Regions from separate parts of the Bradyrhizobium sp. AZCC 1577 genome, predicted to be linked through region 2. Evidence: riboswitches for the same ligand, from Rfam matches in the RefSeq annotation. Region 2 holds a riboswitch; the other holds the start of a gene.

Region 1 (9,675 bases), 460 kb from region 2:
GCGCGGCCGCGCGCTGGGTATGGTGATGCAGCTTCCCGAGCGCGACAAGCTGTCGATGTCGCTCGAGCAGATGACCTCGCGCCTCGCCATCATGATGGGCGGCCGCGTCGCGGAAGAACTGATCTTCGGCCGCGAGAAGGTCACCTCGGGCGCGGCCTCCGACATCGAGCAGGCGACGCGGCTGGCGCGCATGATGGTGACGCGCTGGGGCCTGTCGGAAGAGCTCGGCACCGTGTCCTACGGCGAAAACCAGGACGAGGTGTTTTTGGGCATGTCGGTGTCGCGCACGCAGAACGCCTCGGAAGCGACCGTCCAGAAGATCGACAAGGAGATCAAGCGGCTGGTCGAGGAAGGCTACAACGAGGCCACCAAGATCCTCACCGAGAAGCGCGAGGATCTCGAGACACTGGCCAAGGGCCTGCTCGAATTCGAGACGCTGAGCGGCGACGAGATCATCGATCTGTTGAAGGGCAAGAAGCCCAACCGCGAATCGGTCTTGGAGCCGAGCACGCCGCGCGCTTCTGCCGTACCCCCGGCCGGCAAGCCGCGCCCGCGTCCCGATCCGGACCCGGGTCTGGAGCCGCAGCCCCAGGCGTAAGCGGCGGTCAGTTCTGAACGACGAAAACGCGGCGGTGACGCCGCGTTTTTTGTGCTTGTGATCGGCCCCTTTGTCGCGAATAGACGCGGGCCAATAGCATCTGGTGCAGACCGGGATTGACTTCGAACCTTCATGGCGCCGCGGCCGGCGCCCCGAGGTGTACGGCCAGAATGTGTTCCGGCGTCTCGACCACTTCGACCTTTTGCCCATCGCCGCCGACAAAGGCGAGCACCGTGCGCTCGCCGTCGCGCCACATGCTGCCGACGAGGGCAATGTTGATGTGGGTAGATTGCCCCGTCTCAAATCGCGTGCATTCGATCCAGAAGCGCATGACGTCCTCCTTGATTTGCCTTGATGAGAGACGGGGCGGGCAGGTTACGCCATCGCCCGCAATTCGCGTGCCGCGGCGACCATGTTGGCGAGCGCGGGTCGGACCTCCTCCCATTTGCGGGTCTTCAATCCGCAATCCGGATTGATCCAGATCTGGGTATCCAGGAGCCGCTCTCGCGCCAGCTTCAGCAGGCCGGTCATCTCGCCGATCTCGGGGACGCGCGGCGAATGGATGTCGTAGACGCCGGGGCCGATTTCGTTCGGATAGCGGTAATCCCTGAATGCATCGAGCAGCTCCATCTTCGAGCGCGAGGTCTCGATCGAGATCACGTCGGCGTCCATCGCGCCGATCGCGCCGATAATGTCGTTGAACTCCGAGTAGCACATGTGGGTGTGGATCTGCGTCTCGTCGCGCACGCCGGACGAACAGAGGCGGAAGGCGTCGACGGCCCAGTCGAGATAAACCTTCCATTCGGACTTGCGCAGCGGCAGGCCCTCCCGCAGCGCGGCCTCGTCGATCTGGATCATGCCAGCGCCGGCGGCTTCGAGATCGGCGACCTCGTCGCGGATCGCGAGCGCGATCTGCCGGCAGGCTTCGCTGCGCGGAATGTCGTCGCGGACAAACGACCAGTTCAGAATGGTGACGGGCCCCGTGAGCATCGCCTTCATCGGCTTTTTCGTCAGCGACTGGGCATATTGCCACCACTCGACCGTCATCGGCTTTGGGCGCGAGACGTCGCCGAATAGCACAGGCGGGCGAACGTAGCGCGATCCGTAGGATTGCACCCAGCCGTGCGTAGTGAAGGCAAAGCCTGCGAGCTGTTCGCCGAAATACTGCACCATGTCGTTGCGCTCGAACTCGCCATGCACGAGAACGTCGAGCCCGATATTTTCCTGCCAGCGCACGGTGCGGGCGGTCTGATTCTGCAGATAGAGCTTATAGGCTTCGTCCGTGAGGGCGCCCCTGGCGTGAGCGGAGCGAGCATTCCTGACGTCGGCGGTTTGCGGGAACGAGCCGATGGTGGTGGTCGGGAACGCCGGCAGATTGAAGCGCTCGCGCTGAACGGTGGCGCGTTCAGCGAAGATGCTGGAGCGGAAGCGCATCGGTTCATTGATGCCGGCAACGCGTGCCGCGACCTTCGCATCGTGAATGCGCGGCGAGGCCTTGCGGGAGGTCGCCGCCTGGTCCGATGCGTTCAGGTTGGCTTCGACTGTTCTGCGGCCATCGGCGAGTGCCGTTCCGAGCGTGGCCAGTTCCTCGAGCTTCTGCACCGAAAACGCGAGCCAGCTCTTGATTTCGGGATCGAGCCCGGTCTCCAGCGCCAGATCGATCGGGACGTGCAGCAGCGAGCAGGAGGGGGCGATCTGCACACGATGCTTGCCGAGTTTGGCGATTGCGGGCTCGAGCCGGTCGAGAAGCCGGCTCAAATCCGCGCGCCAGATGTTACGGCCATCGATGATTCCGAGCGACAGCACGCGGTTATCAGGAACTCCGGCGAGGTCGTTGATCTGCTCCGGCGCGCGCACGAGGTCGAGATGCAGGCCGGCGACGGGCAGGGATAGCGCGGTGTCGCGGTTGGCGCCGAGTGCGCCGAAATAGGTCGTCAGCATGATCTTGAGCTGCGGCACGCCGCTCGCGATCTCCGCATAGGCATGATGCAACGCCTGCTGGGCGACGATATCGAGATCGAGCACGAGACACGGCTCGTCGATCTGCACCCATTCCGCGCCCCGGTAGGCAAGTTCGCGCAGCACCTCGATGTAAACCGGCAGCAAGCGATCAAGCAGGGACAGCGGATTGAAGCCGGCATCCTTGCTCTTGGCGAGTTTGAGAAACGTGACGGGGCCGACCAGCACGGGGCGGGTTTGATAGCCCAGCGCCTTGGCTTCCTCGTACTCCTCGATCGGCTTGCGCGAGGCGAGGATGAATTTCTGATCCTTCGTCAGTTCGGGCACCATGTAGTGGTAGTTGGTATCGAACCATTTTGTCATCTCGAGCGCCGGCACGCCGTGCGCATCGTCATGTCCGTGACCGGCATGCCCGCAACTCGCCTCATGCGGCTTGCCTTGCGCGCCGCGGGCCATCGCGAAGTAAGTCGCAAGCGGGACCGGCCCGCCGTTCCAGCGATAGATCTCCGGGATTGCGCCGACCATCACTGATGTGTCGAGCACGTGGTCGTAGAACGAGAAATCGTTCGACGGGATCACGCTAACGCCGAGTTTTTTCTGGCGCGCCCAGTTGGCGGCGCGAAGCCCGACGCCGGTTTCGATCAGCGCCTTCTCGTCGGTTGCGCCCGACCAGAAACTTTCCAAAGCGAATTTCAGCTCGCGGCGCGGACCGATGCGCGGCGCGCCGAGGGAGGCAACGGGAAGCGAAGAAGTGGAGATGGTGGAAGTAGACGTAGCTTTGGAAGAAGTAGCATTGGAAGTAGACATTGGCTTAACCCCAAAAGTTGGGGGCAAAGGCCGAAGTGACACGTCTGGATTTTCGCGAACGGCAGAGCGCGCGCGGAAAATCGCAACCGCACCACCGGGACACCCCGCCCGAGGACGTGTATGTTGTCGAGGCAGGTCTCCTGGCTCGCGGGTCAGTGCTGCTGTCCGGCCTTCCCGAAACCTTGCGAGGTCTCAGTGACTTTGTTGGACAGCGGCTCGCCGCTTACAGTTGCGGGGGCAGCTCCGGCTTTGGCTTTTCGGCCGCACCGGCTTCCCTCTTAGCTTCGGAAGAACGTCTCCCGAAGAACCACGACGGGTCCACTTATCGGCAACGCGGCAGGCGCGTCAACTCGGCGACATTCACCGGCGCGTTGTCATCGTTGTTCACAGCCGCGGGGTTCCGTCGCCGAAATTCTTGCACATCGCCCGCTCCCCCATTGACACGTTCGTTCAAATCGCACCAGATATAGCCGTCACGGTCCGCCATGACCCAACACATGGTGGCTAAGAGGGAAGCCGGTGTATCGCGTATTTGCCGCGAAAATCCGGCGCTGCCCCCGCAACTGTAAGCAGTGAGTTGTTTCCGAATCTTACGTCACTGATGCGGCATCGCATTGGGAAGACACGGGAACGACGGCGACCTGCGAGCCAGGAGACCTGCCGCGACACCGAAAAAACGTCCACGGGCGGGGTGTCCCGGCGGCGCTTGCGGACTCATGCCGGCGTTTCTCGCCGAGCATTTGAAGCAGCGTCTTCTCCGACATCCGGCCCCAACACCATCACGGGGTCTCTTGATGTCACTCTCTCCCGATCGCGAAGCCAACGTCGCTCCATTCATCCGACTGCGCCCCGAATCGCTTGCCGCCTCGGAATCGCAGCCGCCGATGCAGGTGATTCGCCGCAACGGCACGGTTTCGAAATTCGACGCGAGCAAGATTTCGGTCGCGATGACCAAGGCGTTTCTGGCGGTCGAGGGACATGGCGCGGCGGCCTCCCGCCGGGTGCATGAAATCGTCGAGCAACTGACCTCGGACGTCGTCGGCGCGCTGTCGCGCCGGATGAGCGAGGGCCGCACCTTCCATATCGAGGACGTGCAGGACCAGGTCGAACTCGCCCTGATGCGCAGCGAGCACCACAAGGTCGCGCGCGCTTATGTGCTCTATCGCGAGGAACGCACGCGCCAGCGCGCCGGACAGGACGTGGCCAAGGCCGCCCAGCCATCGGGGAAGCCCTCGTTACGTGTCACGCTGGCCAGCGGCGCGCAGGTCCCGCTCGATATCGCGCGGCTGACGCTGATCATCGAAGAAGCCTGCGCCGGTCTCGAGGGAGTCGGCGCCACGGCGGTGCTCGCCGAGACGCAGCGCAATCTCTATGACGGCATCAGCGAGGACGAACTGGCGCTGGCGGCGGTGATGGCCGCGCGCACGCTGGTGGAGCAGGAGCCGAACTACGCCTATGTCAGCGCGCGGCTCTTGCTCGACAAGCTGCGCACCGAGGTGCTGTCTTTCGTGCATGATGCGCCGACCAGCGCGTCGCAGGCCGAGATGGCCGAGCGCTACGGCGAGTACTTTCCAGCCTATATCAAGGCAGGCATCAAGGCCGAACTGCTCGATCCCGATCTGGCGCGCTTCGACCTGAAAAAGCTTGCAGTCGCGCTGAAGCCGGAACGCGACCTGGCGTTCCAGTTTCTGGGTCTGCAGACGCTGTACGACCGCTACTTTCTGCATGTGCACGGCAATCGCATCGAGCTGCCGCAGGCGTTCTTCATGCGCGTCGCGATGGGGCTGGCGATCCGTGAGATCGACCGCGAGGCGCGCGCGATCGAGTTCTACGATCTCTTATCGTCGTTCGACATCATGGCCTCGACTCCGACGCTGTTCAATTCCGGCACGCTGCGGCCGCAATTGTCGTCCTGCTTCCTCACCACCATCGCCGACGATCTCGACGGCATCTTCAAGTCGGTCAAGGACAATGCGCTGCTCGCAAAATATTCCGGCGGGCTCGGCAACGACTGGACCCGCGTGCGTGGGCTGGGCGCGCACATCAAGGGCACCAATGGCGAAAGCCAGGGCGTGGTGCCGTTTCTAAAGGTAGCCAATGACACCGCGATCGCCGTCAACCAGGGCGGCAAGCGCAAAGGCGCGGTCTGCGCCTATCTCGAAACCTGGCACATCGACATCGAGGAATTCTTGGACCTGCGCAAGAACACCGGCGACGATCGCCGCCGCACCCATGACATGAACACCGCGAACTGGGTGCCCGACCTGTTCATGCAGCGCATCGAGGCCGACGGCGAATGGACTCTGTTCTCGCCGGACGAGACGCCCGACCTGCATGACCTCTACGGCAACGCATTCGCCGAACGTTACGCAGCTTACGAAGCAAAGGCGGCGCGGGGTGAGATCCGCGTGTTCAAGCAGATCCGCGCCACCGATCTCTGGCGCAGGATGCTGACCATGCTGTTCGAGACCGGGCATCCGTGGATCACGTTCAAGGATCCCTGCAATCTGCGCTCGCCGCAGCGCCATGCCGGCGTGATTCATTCCTCGAACCTCTGCACCGAGATCACGCTTAACACCTCCGATGACGAGACCGCCGTCTGCAATCTCGGCTCGATCAATCTGCTCAATCACGTGCGGGAAGGCCGGCTGGACGAGGCGCGGCTGCAACGCAGCGTGACGACGGCAATGCGGATGCTCGACAACGTCATCGACATCAATTTCTACACCATCCCCGAAGCGCGCCGTTCGAACCTGCGGCACCGCCCGGTCGGTCTCGGGCTGATGGGATTCCAGGACGCGCTGCAGGCGATGCGGATTGCGATGGCTTCAGATGCGGCGGTAACGTTCGCCGATACCAGCATGGAGATGATTTCTTATTACGCCATTTCGGCCTCCGTCGATCTGGCGGCCGAGCGCGGGCGGTATCCGTCGTTCGATGGCTCGCTGTGGAGCCGGGGCATCTTGCCGATCGATTCGATCGAACTATTGGCGGAAGCCCGCGGCAGTCTCGCGATGAACCGCGGGATGACACTCGACTGGGATCGCTTGCGCGAGCGCGTCAAGGCGACCGGCATGCGGAATTCGAACGTGATGGCGATCGCGCCGACCGCGACGATTTCCAATATCTGCGGCGTCGCGCAGTCGATCGAGCCCGCCTACCAGAATCTCTACGTCAAGTCGAATATGTCCGGCGACTTCACCGTGGTGAACGAATTTCTGGTCCGCGACCTCAAGGCGCGCGGGTTGTGGGACGAGGTGATGGTCAACGACCTCAAATATTTCGACGGCAGCTTAGGGGCCATCGATCGCATTCCCGACGACCTCAAGGCGCTCTATGCCACCGCGTTCGAGATCGACAGCGCCTGGCTGATCGAGGCAGCATCGCGCCGGCAGAAATGGATCGACCAGTCGCAGTCGCTCAACCTCTATATCGCCAACCCTAGCGGCAAGAAGCTCGATGCGCTCTATCGGCTGGCGTGGGCGCGCGGGTTGAAGACGACCTATTACCTGCGCTCGCGCAGCGCGACGCATGTCGAAAAGTCCACGCTCCGGGGGACCGACGGCAAGCTCAACAGCGTCGCGTCCGCGGCGATGATGGCTCCAGCCCCGATCATCGTCGCGCCGGCCGCCACCGCGCCGGATTTGACCGGTGCGGTGGCGTGCTCGATCGATAATCCCGAATGCGAAGCCTGCCAGTAAGCAGCAAGAACAAGAGGAAATCACAATGCTCGACTGGTCCGAACCATCCGCATCCCCGCGTCAGACGCCGCCGCCCGTCGTGGTGCAATCCGTTACCCAGGCCGAACAAACCGGCCTCGGCATGATAGATCGTCGCGGCGGACGCGTATCTGTCGACGACAAGCGGATGATCAACTGCCGCGCCGACGTCAATCAATTGCTGCCGCTGAAGTACAAATGGGCCTGGGAGAAATATCTCGCCGGCTGCAACAATCACTGGATGCCTACAGAAGTTTCCATGCAGGCCGACATCGCGCTGTGGAAATCGCGCGACGGGCTGACGGAAGACGAGCGCCGCGCCATCAAGCGTAACCTCGGCTTCTTCGCCGCTTCCGAAAGCCTGGTCGCCAACAATATCGTGCTGGCGATCTACCGCCATCTGACCAATCCGGAGTGCCGGCAATATCTGCTGCGGCAGTCGTTCGAGGAGGCGGTGCACACCCACACCTTCCAATACATCGTCGAAAGCTTGGGGTTGGACGAGGGCGAGCTGTTCAACATGTATCGCGAGGTGCCGTCGATTACCGACAAAGCGGCGTGGGCACTGAAGCACACGCAGCATCTCGACGATCCGGATTTCAGGACCGGCACGCCGCAAGCCGACCAGGCGTTCCTGCGCGATCTCGTCGCCTTCTACGTCATATTCGAAGGCATGTGGTTCTATACGGGCTTCGCGCAGATTCTCTCGCTCGGCCGCCGCAACAAGATGGTCGGCATCGCCGAGCAGTACCAGTACATCCTGCGCGATGAGTCCATTCACCTGAATTTCGGCATCGATGTCATCAACCAGATCAAGATCGAAAACCCGCATCTATGGACCAAGGCGTTCCAGGACGAAGTCCGCGCCATGGTGCGCGAGGCGGCCGAACTGGAAGCGGCCTACGGGCGAGACACCATGCCGCGCGGGTTTCTCGGGCTGAATGCGGCGCTGTGCGAGAGCTACATGCACTTCGTCGCCAATCGCCGCTGCGCGCAACTCGGGCTGCAGCGGGTGTTCGACGAGACCGAGAATCCGTTTCCCTGGATGTCGGAAGCGATGGACCTGAAGAAGGAGAAGAATTTCTTCGAGACGCGGGTGATCGAGTACCAGAACGGCGGTGCGCTGAGCTGGGAGTAGGGGAAGCCATACTCTCCCAACACGCCGTCCCCGCGAACGCGGGGAACCCGGCGCATGCCAAACCGGCCAGTGTTGAGGTAAATAGCTCGCAAGCCCCGCCGGCAAAACCTCTGCAGATCCGCGTTGCAAAACCGTCTTGTCATCAGCCGTGAATAGTTGTTCACTTCTTCAAAGCGATAGCGCTTCTTATCGCTCAAGACATTGAAGGTGTGCGCGTTCTGGCAGGCTCCGCGGGGCTCGAGGGCGCGCCGGGGACGGAAAACGCGCCATGGTCTATCGGCGAACCCATCAGGTCGTAAAGCGACTGGCGGCGCGGCGTAGCGCCATACTGGCGGCGGCGCGGGATGCTGCGGCCGAAGGCGGCATGGCGGCGGTGCAGATCGCCCCGGTTGCGGTCCGCGCCAATGTCGCGGCCGGCACCGTCTATCGTTACTTCCCCTCCAAGGCCGAACTGATTTCCGAACTGATCGCCGAGGTCTCGCGGGATGAACTGGCCGCGATCCGCCGCGCGGCGGATGCGGCGCCGGGACCGTCGTCGGCGCTCGCCGCCGCCGTCACCACGGTTGCCGTACATGTGCTGTCGCAGCGCAAGCTCGCCTGGGGCATTCTGGCCGAACCCGTTGATGTCGACGTCTCGGTGTCGCGGCTTGCCAGCCGCCGCGAAATCTCCGGCGAGATCGCTGCCAGAATTGACGCCGCGGTGCGCGCCGGCCATTTGCCGGCGCAGGATACCGCGCTCGCCGCCACCGCGCTGCTCGGTGCGCTGCATGAATCGCTGGTTGGCCCGCTGGCGCCCGAGAATCTGGATGACCCCGCGAAGCTGCGCGACGCCGTGCAGACGGTCACACTTTTGGCGCTACGCGCCGTCGGCGTGATGGACGCCCGCGCCCGCGGCCTCGTGGTGCAGGCGGTGCTGCCGGCAAAGGCGCTGGTCGGGGCCTAGAAACCCTCCCCCTTTGCGACACGCCCTTTGCCGCAACCATTTGTGTCGCAACCATTTGCCACGCTGCGGCTTATCGACGGTCCAACCCGCGATCAGGAGCATGCGATGAGCACGACATCAGGGTCCGCCAAATGGCAGGGCGGCATCAAGGACGGCAAGGGCGCGATCTCGACCAAGAGCGGCGCGCTGAATGATTATCCTTACGGCTTTTCGAGCCGCTTCGAGGGCAAAGCCGGCTCGAATCCGGAAGAATTGATCGGCGCGGCGCACGCCGCGTGCTTCACCATGGCGCTGTCGCTGATTCTAGGTGAAGCCAAGCTCACCGCCGAGCAGATGGAAACCAAGGCCGACGTGACGCTGGAAAAACAGGGCGATGGTTTTGCCGTCACCTCGATTCATCTGACGCTGAATGCGAAGATTCCGGGCGCTGAGGACACGAAATTTCAGGAGCTGGCGGGTAAGGCCAAGGAGGGCTGCCCGATCTCGAAACTTCTGAACACGAAGATCACGC
Region 2 (9,675 bases):
CCCGCTGACCGCCATCGACGTCTGCAGGCTCCAGCCTTCAATCAGCTTGTCGATCGTGACTTGCGGATTGTTCACAAACCGCCAGAACGCCATGTTCGCGGCCCAGTTGCCCTGCGCCATCTGGCGCAAACAGACACTGCGCGTGCAAAGCATAGCCCGGAGAAGCGCCGCCCCCTTTTATCGAGGCGAACGTCTCCAAACTTACCCAGGGACAAATCCGGTTCCTGCTGCATCTCTGGCGCTCCTTCGAATCAAAGCGCCAGAGAGAGAATCATACAAAACGCTGCGGCGAACGCACATCATGCCGCCCCGAGTCAATCTGTCGCGTCCCCAAGACGTGTAGATGCCCTAGTGCGAACGCAGGGACAACGGGATAGAGGCGAGAACCTCTCAACGTGTCGCCCCTGCGAACGCAGGGGCCCATACACCGCGGCCCGCGCAAAGGGCACAAGGGGCGACGGCTGCGCTTCAACAATGTAGGCTGGTGGTTATGGGTCCCTGCGTTCGCAGGGACGACGGCCCCAGTTTTACCCGGACATCACCGCCCCACCCGCTTCAACTCCGCCGTCAGCGCATCCAGCGCATCGGCCAACATGACGCCGCCGCATTCGGTCAGCCGCTCCGGAATCACGATGCGCCGCTCCGGCGGGTAGAAGCGCTCCAGCGCCGGATGGACCAGAAACGCCTGGCCGTCGTCTCGCGCATAATCGCCGGCGTTCGAAACCACGACGAAGTCGGGCCTCAGGGAAACGATCGCCTCCAGCGAGGCAAATCCGCCGAAGGTAAAGCCGAGATCGCCGGCGGCGCTGCGCAGCCCGACTTCGCTCAGCAGCGAACCGAGAAAGCTGTCGCTGCCCGCCACCCAGCCGCGCCGCGACAGCGGCAGCACGCGATAATGCCGCTCGGCGGCGGCACGGCGGGCGCGCGCCAGCGCGGCGTCGAGCCGCGCGATTTCGGCGGCCGCGCGATCGGGGTGCCCGGTCATGTCACCGACCTCGCGGATCTGCGCGCGGGCTTCTTCGAGGTTTCGCGGCACGGCGAGCTCGGCAAGATGAAGGCCCTTCGCCTTCAACAGCTCCCGCGTTGAGCGCTTGTCAAACGCACTGGCGATGACCATGTCCGGCTTGAGCAGCAGCACGTCCTCGGCCGCGCCTGACAGTACCGGATAGCGGCTGATGTCGCCCGCCTGCGATTGCCAGCCGTCGCGCGCGAAGCGGCTGAGGCCCAAAATCTGCTCGGGGTCGGCCAGTGTCAGCAGCAAACTGATCGCTGCACACATTCATCGACACCATACGCGGAGGGCCGGCCGCGAATACTGCGCCGCCTGACATGGCCAACGCGGCGATCGCGACAAGAAAGCCGAACCGTCGCATCAGATATCCGCCCAGGGCACGATGACCGCCTCGTGCTGATATTCCGCGCGATAGGCGCTGATCCGAAACACGTCCGCCATCACCCGCTCCGATAGCCCCTCGCCTGGCGTGCCCCACGACACTAGATTGCCTTCCTTCAGCACCAGCACATGGTCGGCAAATCGGGCTGCAAGCCCGAGATCGTGCGTCACGACGATGACCAGCACGCCCTTGTCCGCGGTCGCGCGCAAATTCTTCATGACGTCGATCTGGTGCCGCGGATCGAGCGAGGCGGTCGGCTCGTCGGCCAGGATGATCGGCGCCTCCACCGCCAGCGCACGCGCCAGCGCGACGCGGCTGCGCTCGCCGCCGGACAGCTCGGTGACGCGGCGATCGCTGAACTCCATCACGTCGACCGCCTGCATCGCGCGCAGCACGGCCTCGGCGTCCTTTGGCGACAGCCGCGCCGGATCGGTTGCGCCATGCGGGTAGCGGCCGAGCGCCACGATATCGCGCGCCGGCAGCGGCCAATGCACGAGATGCCCCTGCGGCAGATAACCGAAGCGTTTGGCGCGCTCGCGGAGCGGCAGCGAGGCCAGCGCATCGCCGCCGACCGCGATCTCGCCTTCGGAGGGGATTAGGCCGGCCAGCGCTCGCAACAACGTCGTCTTGCCGGCGCCGTTCGGGCCGACCAGCGCCACCAGGTGTCCGGCCGACAGCGCCAGCGAAACGTCCTTCAGCACGACGCGGCCGGCAAGCCGCACGCCGATCCCCGTTGCGGTCAGTAGCGCCGCCTCGCTCATGCGACGCCTCCACCGAGCGCGCGGCGTTCGCGCATGATCAGATAGAGGAAGAACGGTACGCCGATGATCGAGGTCAGCACGCCGACCTTGATGTCCGACGTCGAGGGAATGATGCGCACCGCGATGTCCGCCGCCAGCAGCAGCGCCGAGCCGGCGAGTGCGCTCGGGACCAGCAGACGCCCGGGGTCATGGCCGATCAGGGGCCGCATCAGATGCGGCGCAACCAGGCCGATGAAACCGATGGTGCCGGTGACGGCGACCGCGCCGCCGACGCCGAGCGCGACGCCCGAAATCACGAACAGCCGCAGACGCCCCACATCGACGCCAAGGCTCTGCGCGGTTTCCTCGCCCAGGCTCAGCGCCCGAAAGGCATGGCGCTGGCTGAACAGCATCAGGGCGCCGGCAATGATGAAGGGAAATGCCAGCATTACATGCTGAAAGCTACGATCCTCCAGCGAGCCGAGCAGCCAGAATGCGATCTCCAGCACCAAGAAGGGATTGCTGGAGAGGTTCATCACCAGCGCGGTGGCAGCGCCTGCAAAGCTCGAAATCGCCAGTCCCGACAGAATGAGGATCAGCAGCCCGGCGTTGCGGCCGGCAATCGAGAGCAGCACGAACACCGACGCGAATGCTGCGACGATCGCCGCGACCGGGAGCGCATAGGAGCGCACGTCGGCGAGCCCGAGCGCAATCACCAGCACGGCGCCGAACGCGGCCGATTGCGGCGCGCCGAACAGCGAGGGCGAGGCCAGCGGATTGCGGAGCAAGCCCTGCAGCGACGCGCCCGACAGCCCGAGAATGGCGCCGATCGCCAGCGCCAGCAGCGTCCGCGGCAGGCGGATTTCCCGCACGATCACCTGCGCCACCTCGCTGCCGCCGCCGAACAGCGCTTCCGCCACCGCAAGCGGCGACAGCCGCACCGGACCGATACCGAGCGAGATCAGCATCAAGAGCACCACGAGGGCAGCAAGCGCTGCCGTCGTGCCGATCCGCCGGCGCGCGGCTTCCTCATTGGTCACGGTTACGGCCTCAACACTCATCGATCGTCCTAAAGCAGGTTTACCCGCCCCGGTACAGGTGGCGGGCAGGCGTGCTCATGCGGCAAAAATAGCGCACTCGTCCAGTGAGGATCGCCGGACGCCCCGGGGCGCATTGACTCGGACTTTGACAAACTTCTACCATAGTTCCCGACGGTTCCCGTTTTGGGGATCAAAAGGGAATGCGGTGCGGGGAAATCCCCCAATTCCGCGGCTGCCCCCGCAACTGTAAGCGGCGAATCCTTCGTCATAAGCCACTGGGCATCTCGGTCCTGGGAAGGCGACGATGGGGTAACGACCCGCGAGCCAGGAGACCTGCCGTCAGCCGTGGTCACACGCGAAGATGTCGGTCGGGGAGTACAGACATTAGCTTCACCTGAGTTGCTGAAAGCACATGGTGAGACTTGGTTCGCTGTGACGTGCCACTGACGTCATACCGAGGTCCAAGTCATGTCTTTCACCAACACAGCCACGCGGCGCCGCCGCTTTTGGCTCACCAGCAGCTTCCTGATACCCATCTCGCTTGGCATTTCCGGCGCACAGGCGCAGCAAACGGCGCCCGAGCAACTGCCACCGATCGAGGTAACCTCGCCCACTGACGCGAACCGGACCCGCGCCAAACCGACCTACGATGAAAGATCGACCTCGCGCCGCATCGTGCCCGCGGCTGCGCCGTTGACCGGCACGCGACCTGCGGCGGGGACCGGCTCGAACGTCGCATCGCAAAGCGCCCCGCAAGGCGCGGGCGCAGGCGGCGGACGGCAGTTCTCCGGCATCGTCGGCACGGCGTCGACCGTTATTACCGCCGAAGAGATCGCGCATTCGCCCGCACAAACGTTGCAGGAAATCATCGCGCAAACGCCGGGCGTGCAACTGACTAGCCTGTTTGGCGGCGTCAACGGCGCCAAGACCAGCGTCGACCTCCGCGGTTTCGGCGCTTTCGCGACCTCAAATACCCTGGTGCTCATCAACGGCCGAAGGCTCAACGACATCGACATGGCCGGCGTCGATTTTTCGACCATTCCGCGCGATTCGATCGAGCGGATTGAAATCACCCGCGGCAACAGTGGCGCGGTACTGTATGGCGACAACGCGGTCGGCGGTGTCATCAATATCGTCCTGAAGAACGGCGTCGGCGGCCCACCAGTCGCCATTCGAAGCGAGGCCGGCGTCGGCTCGTTCAATCAACGACTTGCGAATCTCTCGGCCACGACCAATTACGGACCGTGGTCGACATCGTTCTATGGCAACGCAATCAAGTCCGACGGCTATCGGGAAAACAATGCGCTCGACCAGCGCAACGGGGTCGGCAATCTCAATTACTCCACGCCCGACCTCAAGGCCTTTCTCACGGTGACCGGTGACGACCAAAAGCTCGGATTCCCCGGCGGCCGCTTCGTCGATCCCTCGATCGGTCTCAACGAACTGGTCACGAACCGCCGGGGCGCCGCCACGCCGTTCGATTACGGCAATCAGCAGGGCGCCAGCGCCACCGCCGGTTTCACAAAAACGCTGTGGAACGGCGCCGAACTCATCGTCGACGGCGGCGTGCGGAAGAAGGATACGCAAAGCGGTTTCTTCGGTGCGGTACCGTTTGCTTCGCCGCTGCCGAGCTTCTCCTCGACCTATAACGATGCGGCACTGCAGACCTGGTCGATCACGCCGCGACTGAGTGTCAAGAACTCGATACTCGGGATGCCCTCACAGATCCTGACCGGCATCGATTATTACGATGCGACGTTCAACCAGGAACGCGGGGCGTTCAAAGGCCTTCCGCCCACCCACATCTACGATCTGTCGCAACAGTCGGTGGCGGGCTATTGGCAGCAGACCGTCGGTCTGCTGCCGACGACGGATTTCTCCTACGGCGCCAGGATTCAAAATACCAGCCTGAGTGCCCGGGATCGGTACGACCCCAACGCGCCCGGTTGCGCCATGTTCTTTAACTGCAGCGCTCAGGCCTTCCCGTTGGACAGCAACGAAACGCAATATGCGCTGCATGCTGGCCTCGAGCATCGCTTCAATGGCGTATTCTCGGTGTTCGGCCGCGCCGCACGCGCGTTCCGCACCCCGACCGTGGACGAGCGCGTCGCCTCGGGTCCGGCATTCGACCCCTTCTTCACCCCGCTGCCCGGCGACTTCAATCTGAAGACCCAGACCTCGCACGACATCGAGGGCGGCTTCCGCATCAAGAGCGGTGCCTTCCAGATGCAATCGAGCATCTACAACATGGACCTCGAGAACGAGATCCATTTCAATCCCGTGCTGTTCCACAACTTGAACCTCGATCCCACCCGCCGCTACGGCTCCGAGACCAGCGCTTCGCTGCGCGTCAGCGACAGCGTGCTGCTGCGGGGTGGCGTCGCCTATACGCGCGCTGTCTTCCGCGAGGGTGCGTTTGCGGGGAACGACGTGCCGCTGGTGTCGCGCTACACCGCGAGCGGCGGCGTGACCTGGAACATCTGGCAGAACTATCTGGTGTTCGACGCCACGGTGCGCGCCTGGAGCGAACGCTTCATGGACAACGACCAGGCCAACACCCAGCGCCGCATTCCGGCAGACGCCACCGTCGATTTGAAACTGAGCGGCGCCTACGATCGTTTCTTCTGGTCGGTGGGCGTGAACAACCTGTTCAACGCGCTCTATTACGACTACGCCATTGCGAGCTCGTTCACGCCCGGCCGTTTCTCGGCCTATCCGCTGCCCGGCCGCACCTTCATGGTGAAGGCTGGCGCGACGTTCTGACCGATACAGCCGGTTCGGCTTATGTCGAACTCGACATAAGCCGAACTATGTCGAGCACGAAGTTATGTTGCGACGGCCATCCGGCCCCTGACCGTTAAGGGTCAAAGGGGCAGGTCGCTTTACATAACTAATTGCCTGCTGCCGCTGTCCCCGTGAGAATATTCGCGTGGAGCTTTCGCGGACAGCGCCTCCGGCCAAGCATGCAAACGTCCAGCCGATTGCCGCCGCGCCCGAGCTTTCTTCCGTCGCTCCGCTGAAGGCGCAGCGACGCCAAACGAGAATTGGACTGGCCGAGAATCCATGAATTGGCACTTCTACCAGTCTTGTAATTTCTTACGATACTAGGATGGCAATGTTCGCCAACACGGTCATGCAAGCCACGGTCCTTAGTCTGGAACATGGGAGGCCGAAATGCCTCGAACAAAAACTCTTGCCCCCAAGCTGGAGCTTCCTTCCGCCGTCCCGCTGATGGCGCTTTCGACCGGTTTCTGGGCCTTCAAGACTCTGGCCGCTGCGCACGAGTTGGACCTCTTCAGCCGCCTTGCGGGCGGCGCCAGCATCACGGTTGCCGGGCTGGCGGAAGCCCTCGGTCTGCATCCACGTCCGGCCGAGATGCTGTTGACCGGCTGCGCTGCACTCGGGCTTTTGGAGAAAACGGACGGCCGTTATCGCAATACGCCGTTAAGCGAAGCCTATCTCGTGCGCGGGAAACCGTATTACTTCGGTGGCTTCGTGCAGATGGCTGACAAGCGGCTCTACGCGGGCTGGGGGAGGCTTACAGAGGCGCTGCGCACGAACCGGCCAACCACGTGGGACCCGGCAGTGCAATCCTCGATGTTCGACGGCGAGGATCCGACGATGCTGGCACTCTTCTGGGAGGCGATGCATTCGCTCTCCACGATGACCGCGCGCAAGCTCGGCGAAGCCGTGGATCTCAGTCATTTCCGCCGCCTTCTGGACATCGGCGGTGGATCCGGCGCGTACGACATCGAGCTTTGCAAACAGTATGGGGCGCTGCGTGCGACCGTGTTTGACTTGCCGCATGTGGCCGCGATCGCCGCGGGAAAGATTACCGAGGCCGGCTTGACCGACCGCATCGAGACCGCCGGCGGCAACTTCTTCGAACAGCTTCCCGGGGATCACGACGTGCATCTCCTGTCGATGATCCTGCACGATTGGGACGAGGCGAAGAACCGCGCCCTGCTGCGCCGGTCCTTCGAGGCTTTGCCGAGCGGCGGCGCAGTCGTCATCAGCGAGCTTCTCGTCAATAACGAAAAGACCGGGCCGGCGCCGGCTGCGCTGATGAGCCTCAACATGCTGATCGAGACGGAAGGGCGGAACTACACGCCGGCCGAATATTCGGCGTGGCTCGAGGAAGCCGGATTCCGGGACATCGAGACGGTCTGGTTCGACGCACCCGCCGCAAACGGCGCCGTGATCGGCCGTAAGCCGTAACTCAAGGGAGGCCTCATGCGGCGATGACGCGAACGCAGGTTGCCATCATCGGCGGCGGTCCCGCCGGTCTACTACTCTCCCACATGCTCGCCCGCAACGGCGTCGACAGCATCGTGCTGGAGCGGCAGAGCCGCGGCCATGTGCTCGAGCGCATCCGCGCCGGGGTGCTGGAAGCGGGAACGATCGAACTCTTGCGCGAGGTCGGCCTCGGCGCGCGCATGGATCGGGAGGGACGTGTCCATGACGGCTCGGGCATCGCGTGGGAAGGCAAGCTGCACTTCCTCATCGACACCCGCAAGTTCACCGGCCGACCGATGATGTCCTATGGCCAGACCGCGATCACCGAGGATCTCTATGCCGCGCGCGACGCCGCTGGCGGCGTCGTGATCGATGACGCGGCAAACGTAGCGCTGCACGAGCTGACGTCGGACCGCCCGCACGTGACCTACGAAAAGGGCGGGCAGACCCGCCGGATCGATTGCGACTATGTCGCTGGCTGCGACGGCCACCATGGCGTGAGCCGGCAATCGATCCCGGCGTCGGTGCTGCGCACGTTCGAGCGCGGCTATCCGTTCGGCTGGCTCGGCATCATGTCGGAGACGCCGCCCTATCCGGAGATCTGCTATTGCTATCATTCGCGCGGCTTCGCGCTCGCCTCGCAGCGCAGCCCGATGCTGAGCCGCTACTACATCCAGTGCGATCTCGACGCCCGCATCGAGGACTGGCCGGACGACCGCTTCTGGGAGGAATTGAAGGCGCGCTGCCCGAAGGACATGGCCGACAGCATCGTGACCGGTCCCTCGATCGAGAAATCGATCGCGCCGCTACGGAGCTTTGTCGCCGAGCCGATGCGCTATGGTCGCCTGTTTCTGGCGGGCGACGCAGCGCACATTGTCCCTCCCACAGGAGCGAAAGGTCTCAACCTCGCGGTCTCCGACGTGTTCTACCTCTCGCGCGCGTTGACCGAGGCCTTGAAGGCCGGCCGCACCCACTATCTCGACGGCTATTCCGATATGGCGCTGCGCCGGGTGTGGAGCGCCGAGCGCATGTCGTGGTGGCTGACCACGTTGATCCACCAGTTCCCTAATGAAGCGCCGTTCGACCGGCGCATGCGCGAGAACCAGTTCGATTACCTTCTTGCGTCGGAGCGTGCGCAGGCATCGCTCGCCGAGCAGTATGTCGGCCTGCCATTTGAGAGCTGATGCCGCGAGCGCTACGCTTCGCTGCCGCAATCGCTCGCAGCGCCTTATCGGCAGCGGGGCCCGCACGAACTCTGGAATCGAAGGACACTGGCAACTCGTTGATTCCAGTGTGGCTTGGTTCAGAAGTCTGTGGCTTGGTTCAGAAGTCTGTGGCTTGGTTCAGAAGTCCGTATGTCCAACTCGCCGCGAGAATGGTGCGGACTTCTGAACCGCCACACTAGTGATGCACACGAAGCCTGTTGACCACATGCAGAAGAACAGCCGTCTTATGCGACTGCCGGCCGCATCTAGGAGTCTGGTGACCGGACTGATCGCCGCAGCCTCGACCGCCTTGATCCTCTCCAGCACCTGGGCACCTGCGCAGGAGGTGAAGGTCGGCGTTCAGTTGCCTTATACCGGCGTGGGCGCGGAGAACGCGCAGCAAATCGATCGAGGTCTTGATCTCTACCTCAAGCTCACCCCCCGACAAGGTCAAGCCATACACGATCAAGCTGATCAGACGCGACGCCAAAGATCTCGCCGGCGCCAATGCGCGTGTCGCGGTGCAGGAGCTGCTGACCCAGGACAATGTCGATATCCTCACCGGCTGGTACGATTCGCCGAGCGCGATCGCCAGCGCGCCGCTGGTCAACGCAGGAAAGAAGCTCGCGGCGATCCTGAACGCAGGCGCAGCGCACATCCCGAACCTTTCGCCCTGTTATGTCCGCGTGTCGTTCAGCAATTGGCACGCTGGATTCTCCATGGGCGAGGCCGCCGCTAAGACACTGCAGGCGAAGACCGCGGTGGTCGGCTATAAATCAGCCAGGACAGCAGGTTGCAAAGGATGGGAGAGGCAGCGGCCGGTCTTGTCACCGCCTACCACTACAATGCCGATCTCGACCACGCGGAGAACCAGCGCTTCGTCGCGGCATGGAAGAAGGAATACGGTGCCGACGCAGTTCCGGACTTCTTCGCCGTCGGCGGCTACGACGGCATGGCGGCAATCGTGCACGCGATCCATGCAACGAACGGCAAAAGCGACCCAAGCGAGGCGCTTGCGGCGCTCAAGGGCTGGACGCATGACAGCCCACGCGGGCCGATC

The links. Region 2 has a riboswitch for cobalamin ahead of V1278_RS05190 (TonB-dependent receptor). Riboswitches for the same ligand answer to the same signal wherever they lie in the genome.
Region 1: another riboswitch for cobalamin. It lies ahead of metE (5-methyltetrahydropteroyltriglutamate--homocysteine S-methyltransferase); the one in region 2 lies ahead of V1278_RS05190 (TonB-dependent receptor).

Annotation. Positions count from the first base shown of each region.
Region 1 covers NZ_JAZHRQ010000001.1:1,582,920-1,592,594, forward strand. The annotation lists gene ftsH (ATP-dependent zinc metalloprotease FtsH) at 1-598, shown strand, start outside; gene V1278_RS07385 (hypothetical protein) at 729-929, opposite strand; gene metE (5-methyltetrahydropteroyltriglutamate--homocysteine S-methyltransferase) at 974-3,364, opposite strand; cobalamin riboswitch at 3,478-3,691, opposite strand; cobalamin riboswitch at 3,824-4,043, shown strand; gene V1278_RS07395 (ribonucleoside-diphosphate reductase subunit alpha) at 4,159-7,065, shown strand; gene V1278_RS07400 (ribonucleotide-diphosphate reductase subunit beta) at 7,091-8,221, shown strand; gene V1278_RS07405 (TetR/AcrR family transcriptional regulator) at 8,490-9,164, shown strand; gene V1278_RS07410 (OsmC family protein) at 9,270-9,675, shown strand, end outside.
Region 2 covers NZ_JAZHRQ010000001.1:1,124,588-1,134,262, reverse strand. The annotation lists gene V1278_RS05210 (IS4 family transposase) at 1-120, opposite strand, end outside; gene V1278_RS05205 (ABC transporter substrate-binding protein) at 539-1,279, opposite strand; gene V1278_RS05200 (ABC transporter ATP-binding protein) at 1,373-2,155, opposite strand; gene V1278_RS05195 (FecCD family ABC transporter permease) at 2,152-3,195, opposite strand; cobalamin riboswitch at 3,330-3,529, shown strand; gene V1278_RS05190 (TonB-dependent receptor) at 3,643-5,937, shown strand; gene V1278_RS05185 (methyltransferase) at 6,349-7,392, shown strand; gene pobA (4-hydroxybenzoate 3-monooxygenase) at 7,416-8,594, shown strand; partial or broken gene V1278_RS36825 (ABC transporter substrate-binding protein) at 9,032-9,376, shown strand; gene V1278_RS05175 (ABC transporter substrate-binding protein) at 9,409-9,675, shown strand, end outside.